Embleya scabrispora: one gene and its partners. The protein of the gene in region 1 interacts with the protein of each later gene in a pairwise test. Links are inferred from orthologs where the notes say so. Each region holds a gene or a part of one and is shown in the gene's direction. Other genes may lie near its edges.

The links.
Region 2: the proteins of ndk (region 1) and B4N89_RS12250 interact in binary tests that used the Escherichia coli proteins (3 or more experiments, as listed by UniProt). The link is inferred for Embleya scabrispora from one-to-one orthologs.
Region 3: the proteins of ndk (region 1) and B4N89_RS05670 interact in binary tests that used the Escherichia coli proteins (3 or more experiments, as listed by UniProt). The link is inferred for Embleya scabrispora from one-to-one orthologs.

The regions. Positions count from the first base shown.
Region 1 is NZ_MWQN01000001.1:4,560,800-4,563,769, forward strand. What follows is about bases 1-2,818. They hold ndk (nucleoside-diphosphate kinase), read left to right. Parts: upstream 1-1,113; coding sequence 1,114-1,524; downstream 1,525-2,818. Other genes in these bases: B4N89_RS20170 (DUF4233 domain-containing protein), read left to right, coding at 632-967; B4N89_RS20180 (rod shape-determining protein), read left to right, coding at 1,955-2,818. In the rest of the region: more of B4N89_RS20180, read left to right, coding at 2,819-2,970. UniProt on the Escherichia coli protein: Major role in the synthesis of nucleoside triphosphates other than ATP. The ATP gamma phosphate is transferred to the NDP beta phosphate via a ping-pong mechanism, using a phosphorylated active-site intermediate.
Region 2 is NZ_MWQN01000001.1:2,784,648-2,787,612, forward strand. What follows is about bases 148-2,960. They hold B4N89_RS12250 (5-formyltetrahydrofolate cyclo-ligase), read left to right. Parts: upstream 148-1,166; coding sequence 1,167-1,754; downstream 1,755-2,960. Other genes in these bases: galU (UTP--glucose-1-phosphate uridylyltransferase GalU), read right to left, coding at 148-323; B4N89_RS12255 (penicillin acylase family protein), read right to left, coding at 1,773-2,960. In the rest of the region: more of galU, read right to left, coding at 1-147; more of B4N89_RS12255, read right to left, coding at 2,961-2,965. UniProt on the Escherichia coli protein: Involved in the removal of 5-formyltetrahydrofolate.
Region 3 is NZ_MWQN01000001.1:1,279,160-1,282,311, reverse strand. Bases 64-3,063 are described here. They hold B4N89_RS05670 (uracil-DNA glycosylase), read left to right. Parts: upstream 64-1,224; coding sequence 1,225-1,902; downstream 1,903-3,063. Other genes in these bases: B4N89_RS05660 (TIR domain-containing protein), read right to left, coding at 2,755-3,063; B4N89_RS05665 (hemerythrin domain-containing protein), read left to right, coding at 2,108-2,770; B4N89_RS05675 (DoxX family protein), read left to right, coding at 535-1,089. In the rest of the region: more of B4N89_RS05660, read right to left, coding at 3,064-3,152. UniProt on the Escherichia coli protein: Excises uracil residues from the DNA which can arise as a result of misincorporation of dUMP residues by DNA polymerase or due to deamination of cytosine.

The DNA.
Region 1 (2,970 bases):
TCCTGCCGCTGCACGGCATGCACCAGGCGGAGAACGCCGCGGTGGCGCTGGCCGCGGTGGAGGCGTTCCTGGGCGTCGGCACGGCCGACCGACCCGGGCTCACCGGCGCCGGCGCGCTGGACGCCGACCTGGTCCGCGAGGCGTTCGCGTCGGTCACCTCCCCGGGGCGGCTCGAGGTGGTCCGACGCAGCCCCACCGTGCTGATCGACGCCGCGCACAACCCCGCCGGCGCCCTGGCCACCGCCCGCGCGATGACCGACTCGTTCGACTTCCGGCACCTGGTGGGGGTGGTCGCGGTGATGGCCGACAAGGACGTCAGAGGCGTCCTGGAGGCCCTGGAACCGGTGCTCGCCGAGGTCGTGGTCACGCAGAACTCGCAGCCGCGCGCGATGCCCGTCGACGAACTCGCCGCGCTCGCCGTCGAGGTCTTCGGCGCCGACCGGGTGGACGTACAACCCGCGCTGCCCGACGCGATCGAGGCCGCGGTCACGCTGGCCGAGGAGGAGGGCGACCTCGGCGGCGCCGGCGTCCTGATCACCGGCTCGGTGGTCACCGTCGGCGAGGCGCGGGTGTTGCTCAAGGGCGGCGCACGCGAGGCCGGAGCCGGCCGGACCGACGGAAAGGGCGCCTGATGCGCGCGCTGTGCTCGACCCACCTGATCGGCCAGGCCCTGGTGATCTGCCTGGCCGCGCTGGTCGCCATGCAACTCACCGACATCTCCACCGGGGTGTTGTGGGCGGTCGCGGGGCCCTCGGCCCTGGTGTGCGTGTGGTTGTGCGCCAAGCTCAAGGAGCCGTGGGCGATCACGGCGGGCTGGGTGCTCCAGGCCGGCCTGTTCCTGACCGGTTTCGTGGTCCCGATGATGTTCCTGATCGGCGTGGTGTTCGGCCTCATCTGGTACGGCTGCATCCGGGTCGGGCGGATCATCGACGCCGCCAAGGCCGCCCGCGAGGCCACGGCCGAGTGATCCGGGATACGGCCGAAAGGTCCGGGCGTTACCCCGGATAGGCTCTGGGCGTTGACCCATTCGTAGGGTCGCGACACCCGTACGTCGCAACATCCGTACGGTGCGACACCCGTATCGAGTCCCCCTCCGATCAAGCAAGGAGCCCCATGTCCGAGCGCACGCTCGTCCTGGTCAAGCCGGACGGAGTCCGGCGCGGTCTCGTCGGCGAGGTCATCGGCCGCATCGAGCGCAAGGGCTTCACCCTGACCGCGCTCGATCTGCGCGTGATGGACCGCGAGACGATCGAGCGGCACTACGCCGAGCACGAGGGCAAGCCGTTCTACGCCCCGCTCGTGGAGTTCATGACCTCGGCGCCGTCGGTGGCGATGATCGTCGAGGGCGAACGCGTGATCGAGTCGTTCCGCGCACTCGCGGGCGTCACCGACCCGATCAAGGCCCTCCCGGGCACGATTCGCGGCGACTTCGCCACCATCACCCGGGAGAACATCGTGCACGGCTCCGACTCGGTGGACTCGGCCGAGCGCGAGATCAAGAACTTCTTCCCCGAGCACGCCTGACGGTTCGGCCGCGGTGCCCCGGTGCGCGCTTCCCACGATCGCGACCCGCGCACCGGGCCGGACCCCGTGCCGAGACGATCCCCGGCGCCGCGCGACGCGCGCGGGCCGCACCGGGCGTCGAAATTTTTTACGGACCCGCCGGGCGCGCCCGCGCGCGAGCGCGAGAGTGCCGATCGGGCGCCGCGCGTGCGCTGTTAGAGGGAAATCCCTCCATTCCCCGCGCGTGGCACGCAACCCCTCGCCCGGTGATCACGTCATGGTGGATGGAGGGTGCAGCCGTGCCCCGGAACATCGCGGTTCTGTCGCCGTTACTCCGTGCCTACGATTGTGGTCGGCCGGTTCGGCGTCCCGGACGTGACGTCCTCCGGCCGGCTCATGTCCTCATGGCTACGAGCTCGGGAAGGCCCTAGGTTTTTTTATGGCGAACAACTTGTCGTTCATCGGTCGTGACATGGCGGTCGACCTCGGTACGGCCAACACGCTGGTGTACGTCAGAGGCCGCGGCATCGTGTTGAACGAGCCGTCGGTGGTCGCCAAGAACACCACGACCGGGGGCATCCTGGCGGTCGGCGCCGAGGCGAAGAAGATGATCGGGCGCACGCCCGGCAACATCGTGGCGATCCGACCGCTCAAGGACGGCGTGATCGCCGACTTCGAGATCACCGAGCGGATGTTGCGCTACTTCATCCTCAAGGTGCACCGCCGCCGCTACCTGGCCCGGCCGCGCGTGGTGATCTGCGTGCCCTCCGGCATCACCGGCGTCGAGCGCCGCGCGGTGGTGGAGGCGTCCAGCCAGGCCGGCGCGCGCAGCGTGCACATCATCGAGGAACCCATGGCCGCCGCGATCGGTGCCGGCCTGCCGGTGCACGAGGCGACCGGCAACATGGTCGTCGACATCGGCGGCGGCACCACCGAGGTGGCGGTGATCTCGCTCGGCGGGATCGTCACCGCGCAGTCGATCCGGGTGGCGGGCGACGAGTTGGACAACGCGATCATCGCCTACGTCAAGAAGGAATACTCGCTGCTGTTGGGCGAGCGCAGTGCCGAGGAAATCAAGATGTCGATCGGCTCGGCCTTCGACCTCGGCGAGGACGAGCACAGCGAGATCCGCGGCCGCGACCTGGTCAGCGGGCTGCCGAAGACGATCGTGATCTCCACCTCCGAGGTCCGCAAGGCCATCGAGGAACCGGTCAACACCGTCGTGGACGCGGTCAAGAGCACCCTGGACCAGTGTCCGCCCGAACTCGCCGGCGACGTGATGGATCGCGGCATCGTGCTCACCGGTGGCGGCGCCCTGCTGCGCGGCCTCGACGAGCGGCTGCGGACCGAGACCGGCATGCCGATCCACATCGCCGACAACCCGCTGGACTCGGTGGCTCTGGGCGCGGGCAAGTGCGTCGAGGAGTACGAGAAGCTTCAGCAGGTACTGGACGCCCAACCGCGCCG
Region 2 (2,965 bases), 1.8 Mb from region 1 along the record:
CGCACGTAGTGGATCGCGGCCAACTCGCTCGACTCGCGGACCAGCTTGAGCCGGTCCACGTCGCCCTTGGCGGCCAGCGCGTGTTCGAGTTCGTAGGCCCGGTCGAAGTGGTCCTCCAGGGCGCGCTTGTTGCGCCCGGTGACCATCAGTACGTCGGTGAGCCCGGCCGCGACGGCCTCCTCGACCACGTACTGGATGGCCGGCGTGTCCACGACCGGCAACATCTCCTTGGGCGTGGCCTTGGTCGCCGGCAGGAATCGGGTACCGAGGCCGGCGGCGGGCACGACCGCCTTGGTGAGCCGGAACGCATGACGCGCAGACATGACCGCACACTAACGGGTGAGGTCGCCGGGGCCTCATGAAGGCCGGCGATTGGCCGGTTGTCGGCCGGTGGCCCGGTCTCGGCCGGTTCCGGGCCGCAGAACCGGTCGCCGCCGGCCCGTTTGGCCCGGGCCAGCGCCCGGTCGGCGGCGCGCAGCAGGGTCGTGGCGTGGGTGCCGTCCTCGGGCAGCACGGCGGTGCCGATCGCCATGGTCAGCGGGACCGGGTCGGTCGCCGCGCCGAACGTGCCCCGGCGTACGGCGTAGCACAGTCGCTCCGCCACCTTGGCCGCCCCGGCCGCGTCGGTCTCGGGCAGCAGGATCACGAACTCCTCGCCGCCGTACCGGGCGATGGTGTCCACCTGGCGGATCTCCAGGGCCAGCCGCTGGGCCACCTCGCGCAGCACCGCGCCCGCCCCCTGGTGGCCGTGCCGCTCGTTGACCGCGCGGAAGTGGTCGAGGTCGAGCATGAGCAGCCCCAGCGGCCTGCCGAACCGGGTCGCCCGCATCACCTCGCGGTCCAGCACGAGTTGCAGATAGCGGTAGTTCCACACGCCGGTCAGCGGATCGGTGACCGAAAGCCGCTCCAATTCGGCCCGGTTCAGCTCCAAACGGGTGACCTCGTGCCGCAGTTCGGGCAGTTCGTTGCCGGCGATCGCGCGCAACCGGCGTACGGCGACCGTCAGCGAGCCGACCGCGACCGCGAGCGCGCCGACGAGCAGGATGATCAGGAGGCGTTCGAAAGTCAGGCTCATGCGGCATCCGGGTCCGGTGCGATGGCGCGAACTGTGTCGATTGCGCGGACTCCTTCGGTAACCCGTCCAAACACGTCATTCAGGGAACAGCATGAAGGACATCCTCAACGACAAGGCCACGCTGAGGTCACAGTTGATGAACTCACGGTCACGCGTCGGGTCGGACCGGCGTGTCGCGGCGAGTCGCGCGCTCCGCGACGCGCTCCTCGCGCTCCCCGAGATCGCCGCCGCGGGCACCGTCGCGGCGTATGTGCCGGTGGGCTCCGAACCGGGCGGTCGGGATCTGGCCGAGGACCTGGCCGCCGGGTCCACCCGGCGCGTGCTGCTGCCGGTGCTGCTGGCGGACGACGACCTGGACTGGGCGCTGTACGAGGGGCCGGCGTCGCTGGTGCCGGCCGGCCGCGGGCTGCGCGAGCCGATCGGGCCGCGGCTCGGCCCGGAGGGGGTGCGCACCGCCGACGTGCTGGTGGTGCCCGGGCTCGCGGTGGACCGCCGGGGGATGCGGCTGGGGCGCGGCGGCGGCTCCTACGACCGGGCGCTGGCCCGGGCGCCGAAGGCGGCGGTCACCGTGGTGCTGCTGTACGACGGCGAGGTGCTCGACGAGGTGCCCGCCGAGCCGCACGACGTGCCCGTGGACATCGCGGTGACGCCCGCGGCGGTGTACCGGTTCACCCGGTAGCACCGCCGCGGGCGCCCGTCACGGCTTGCCCGGCGCCGCCGGACCGGCCGGGAGCAGGGTCAGCCGGTGTTTGGCCGCCTTGTCCACCGCCGCCGGCGTGAACGCCCACGGCAGCGTCCTGCCCCGGCGCCACAGATCGGTCTGATCGGTGTAGTTGTCGTGCCACACGTGCCCGGAGGCGCCGGTCAGATTGATCCACCGCGACGCGTCCAGGTCGGACATGTCCACCACCATCCGCATCGACGGCACGGTGGTCACCTCGTAGCCCTGCGCGGCGTTCCAACCGGTCGCGTTGACCAGCCCCTCGCCGCCGGACATCGCGTACGGCCCCCGGTTGAGCATCCACTTGACCACGCCCGGACCCTCGGTGCCCAGGGTCTGGTTGCGCAGCGTCAGCGTGTGCAGCCGACCCCACGACCAGGTGTCGATGTCCTTGCCGAGCCGGGCGGTGAGGTCCTTCTTCGCCTCGGTCATCGCCTTGTGCAGCAGTCCGTCGCGGGTGGTGATCGCGCCCGGGTTCTTGGAGATGTTCCACCACGGGCTCTCCGGGGTGGCCAGCAGTGTGCGTACGACCTCGTTCCACCGGTCGCCGCCGTCGGGCTGCGCGGTCGAGTCGTCGCGGTCACCGCACTGCACGTGCGTGTTGTCCGCGTTGCTCGCGCAGTCGTTGTCGGCCCGGACCGAGAACGGCATCTTGTCGCCGAACGCCAGCATCAGCACCTGACGCCACACCGCGTTGAAGTACGCCGCGGCCGTGGAGTCGGCGTCGTTGCGCTTGTCCCAGTCCTTGAGCAGGTCCTGCGCCTCGCGCACCCACGGATCGTCGATCCGCACCGCGAGCAGGGCCGGGACCAGGAACTGCGCGACCGGGTTGACGTCGTCGACCTGCATCTTCTGCATCATCGCCGGATCGATCTTGCCCGGTGCCTTGGTGATCATCTCCTCGATCCGCGCGCTGCGGGCGCCGTACCCCCAGTCGGAGGTCAGCAGATACGGGTACGCCGGCGAGGTCACCGCGTTGTTCGCGGTGACGATGTAGCCGTCCGGCGGGTCGTACACGTTCGGCAACGACTCGAACGGGATGGTGCCCAGCCAGTCGTACTTCGCGTCCCACCCGTACACCGGCCACCGGCCGTCACCGCTGCGCCGCAGCGGGATCCTGCCGGGCGCCTGGTAGCCGATGTGGCCCTCGACGTCGGCGTAGATCGCGT
Region 3 (3,152 bases), 3.3 Mb from region 1 along the record:
GACGGGCTGATGTGCTTGGCCGTGGTCGCAGGTGGGCCGAGATCTGCTTGCCGTCCTCAAACGCCGGACGGGCTGCTTGGGTTGCCCCCGGTCGTGGGTGGGCCGACATCCGCTTGTCGTCCTCAAACGCCGGACGGGCTGACTGGGTGGGCCGAGATCGGCTTGTCGTCCTCAAACGCCGGACGGGCTGTTTTTGGTGGCGTTTGGGGGTTTGGCTGCGGGGGGTGGTCCTCCTGGATTCGGCTTATGTACGAATGAGGCCGGAGCGCTTTGAGGACGGTGAACCGGGCTCGGCTCCGATGCGGATGTGGCCGAGTGCATCAGCCCGTCCGGCGTTTGAGGACGGCAAGTCGAGATCGGCTCGCCCGCGACCGGGGGCAACCCAACCAGCCCGTCCGGCGTTTGAGGACGGTACGTGGGTACTCGGCCCACCCGCGACGCGGGCCGCGCGGGCCGGCCCGTTTCCCGCTCGCGTTCCGCGACAGGTAGGTTGCCTACTGAGATGTGACGATGTGTCAGCTGATGAGGTGGGCGATGTTCGGCAGGAAGAAGAAGGCTCCCGTGGCGGCCGAGGGTCGGGATGTGGCGGCGTTGGTGCTTCGGGCGACGCTCGGTCCGATGTTGTTCGCGCACGGCTACAACAAGGTCGCCGGCCCCGGCGGTCTCGCGGGCACCACCGGCTGGTTCGAGTCGCTCGGCCTCCAGCCCGCCGAGGTGCACGCGCGCCTCGCGGCCGGGACCGAGATGGCGGCCGGCGTCGGCATCGTGCTCGGCGTGGCCAACCCGCTGCCCTCGGCGGCCACGGTGGGGCTGATGAGCGTCGCCGCCGCGACCGACCACAAGGGCAAGGGCTTTTTCGTGTTCAAGGGCGGCTGGGAGTACACCGCCGTGGTCGGCGGCGCCGCGGTCGCGCTGGCCGCGCTCGGCAACGGCAAGTACTCGGTCGACGCCCTGGTCGGCCGCCGTCGGTCCGGCCTGCGTCCGGCGCTGTTCGCCGCCGGCGTCGGGGTCGCGAACGCCGCGCTGTTGCTGAAGCTCTGCTACAAGCCGGAGCCGGAGGCGAAGCCGGACGAGACGGTCGACGCGTAACACTTCGGACCGCCTCGATCACCTCGGCCCGCCCCGAACCCCTCGGGGCGGGCCGAGGTGTCCGCGCGAGCGGCTACGTTGGGATCCTCGTTGATCCATGGGCGTCTCGGACGCCGTCGTGTGGAGGTTCTTGCTGTGCAGACGTTGCCCGAGTCCTGGCAGCCCGTGCTCGCGGAGGAGTTGGCGAAGCCCTACTACGCCGAGCTGACCGCGTACGTGGACGCGGAACGCAAGGAACACCAGATCTTCCCGCCGGAGGACGAGGTGTTCGCGGCGCTGGAGGCGACGCCGTACCAGGACGTGCGGGTGCTGGTGGTCGGGCAGGACCCGTACCACGACGACAACCAGGCGCACGGCATGTCCTTCTCGGTCCGGCCCGAGGTGCGCATCCCGCCGTCGCTGCGCAACATCTACAAGGAGATGAACGCCGACATCGGCCTGCCGATCCCCGACAACGGCTACCTGATGCCGTGGGCGCAGCAGGGTGTGCTCCTGCTCAACACGGTGCTCACCGTGCGGGCGCACGAGGCCGCCTCGCACAAGGGCAAGGGCTGGGAGAAGTTCACCGACGCGGTGATCAAGGCGGTCAACGACCGGGACGAGCCGGTGGTGTTCGTGCTCTGGGGTGGGCACGCGAAGAAGAAGATCTCGCTGATCGACACCGCCAAGCACGCCATAGTGCAGGGCGCGCACCCCTCGCCGCTGTCCGCGAAGCTCTTCCACGGCAGCAAGCCGTTCTCGCAGATCGACGCCGCGCTCGCGAACATGGGGCACAAGCCGATCGACTGGACGATCCCCAACGTGAAGAAGTAGCGGGAAGCGGCAACAGGCGGCAAAACGGGGGGCGCAAGAAAAGCGACATCCGGCGTTCCGGTTCGGTATCGGCTCGGCCGTTATCGGACCGGAAACGGGCGCCATTCGGGAATGGCCGGAAATCTCCTTGCATCGATGCGGAACACGCGCCACATGCCCTTACGGTGTGGGGTTCCCCCATCCCGTGCCTCCCGAGGCGGCTCCCGTGTCCACGTCCACAGTTCGGCCCGTCACTCCCACCTCCACTCCCGCCCCCACCCTCGACCTGACTCCCGGCTATGTCGCGCATCGCGGCCTGCGTGAGGAGTTGGCCCGGCTGACCGAGGTGACCCGACACCTCGATCCGGTCGACATCCTGCGCGTCCGCGCGGTCGAGGAACATCTCGCGCTGGTGTTGCGCTTCCTGCGCGCGCACCATCGTGAGGAACACATCGTCCTGTACCCGTCGGTGCGCGCCGGTTCGCCCCGGGCCGCTCGCACCGTGACCGCCTTCCAGGTCGACCACTCGACCCTGGAGGAGGCGATGCGCCTGGTCGCCGACCGCAACGTGCCGTTGCGGGATCGTTCGCCCGCGATCGGGCGGCTGTGCGAACTGGTCGCCCGGCACAGCCTGGCCGAGGAGCACGAGCTGTTCCCGCTGATGCGCCGGCATGTGCGCGGCACGCCCGACGGGCGTATGCCGACCCGGACCGTGCGGGTCTGGGGCCGCGACCTCCCGGCCTTCGTGGCCTTCCACCTGCACCACGCCACCGGCGCCGAGCGGCGGCGGGTGCTGCGCTGGATCCCGCCGGGGACGGCGCTGCTGTGGCGGGCCGGCTGGCGACGGGCCTACGAGCGGCGTCGGCGCGCCGCCTACGGCGGGTCCTGACGACCGGACGGGGCCGGAGTGTCCCGGATCCGGTCCCGAGCCGGGTCCGCCGTATCGCTCGGCGCGGTCAGTTCGGCCAGGAGTTCGCGAACCCGCTCGATCTCCGGGCCGGTCGGCTGTACGTCGCCGAGCGCGCGGACCAACGCGTCCAGCGCGCGGGCCGGTTCGGGTTCGGCGAGCGTGGACAGGTCGTGGATCAGCCGTAGCAGCATGATCCTCGGCGCGGCGATCTGCTCGCGCGGCAGCGGGCGTTCGAAGTAGTCCTCGGCCAGATCCAGCCACAGGTTCCACAGGTCGGTCCGGGCGATGCGGGGCACCGCCATGATCGCGTCGGTCAGCGCCCGGGTGTGCCCGGCGGTGACGGTGCGGCGGATCACCGGCG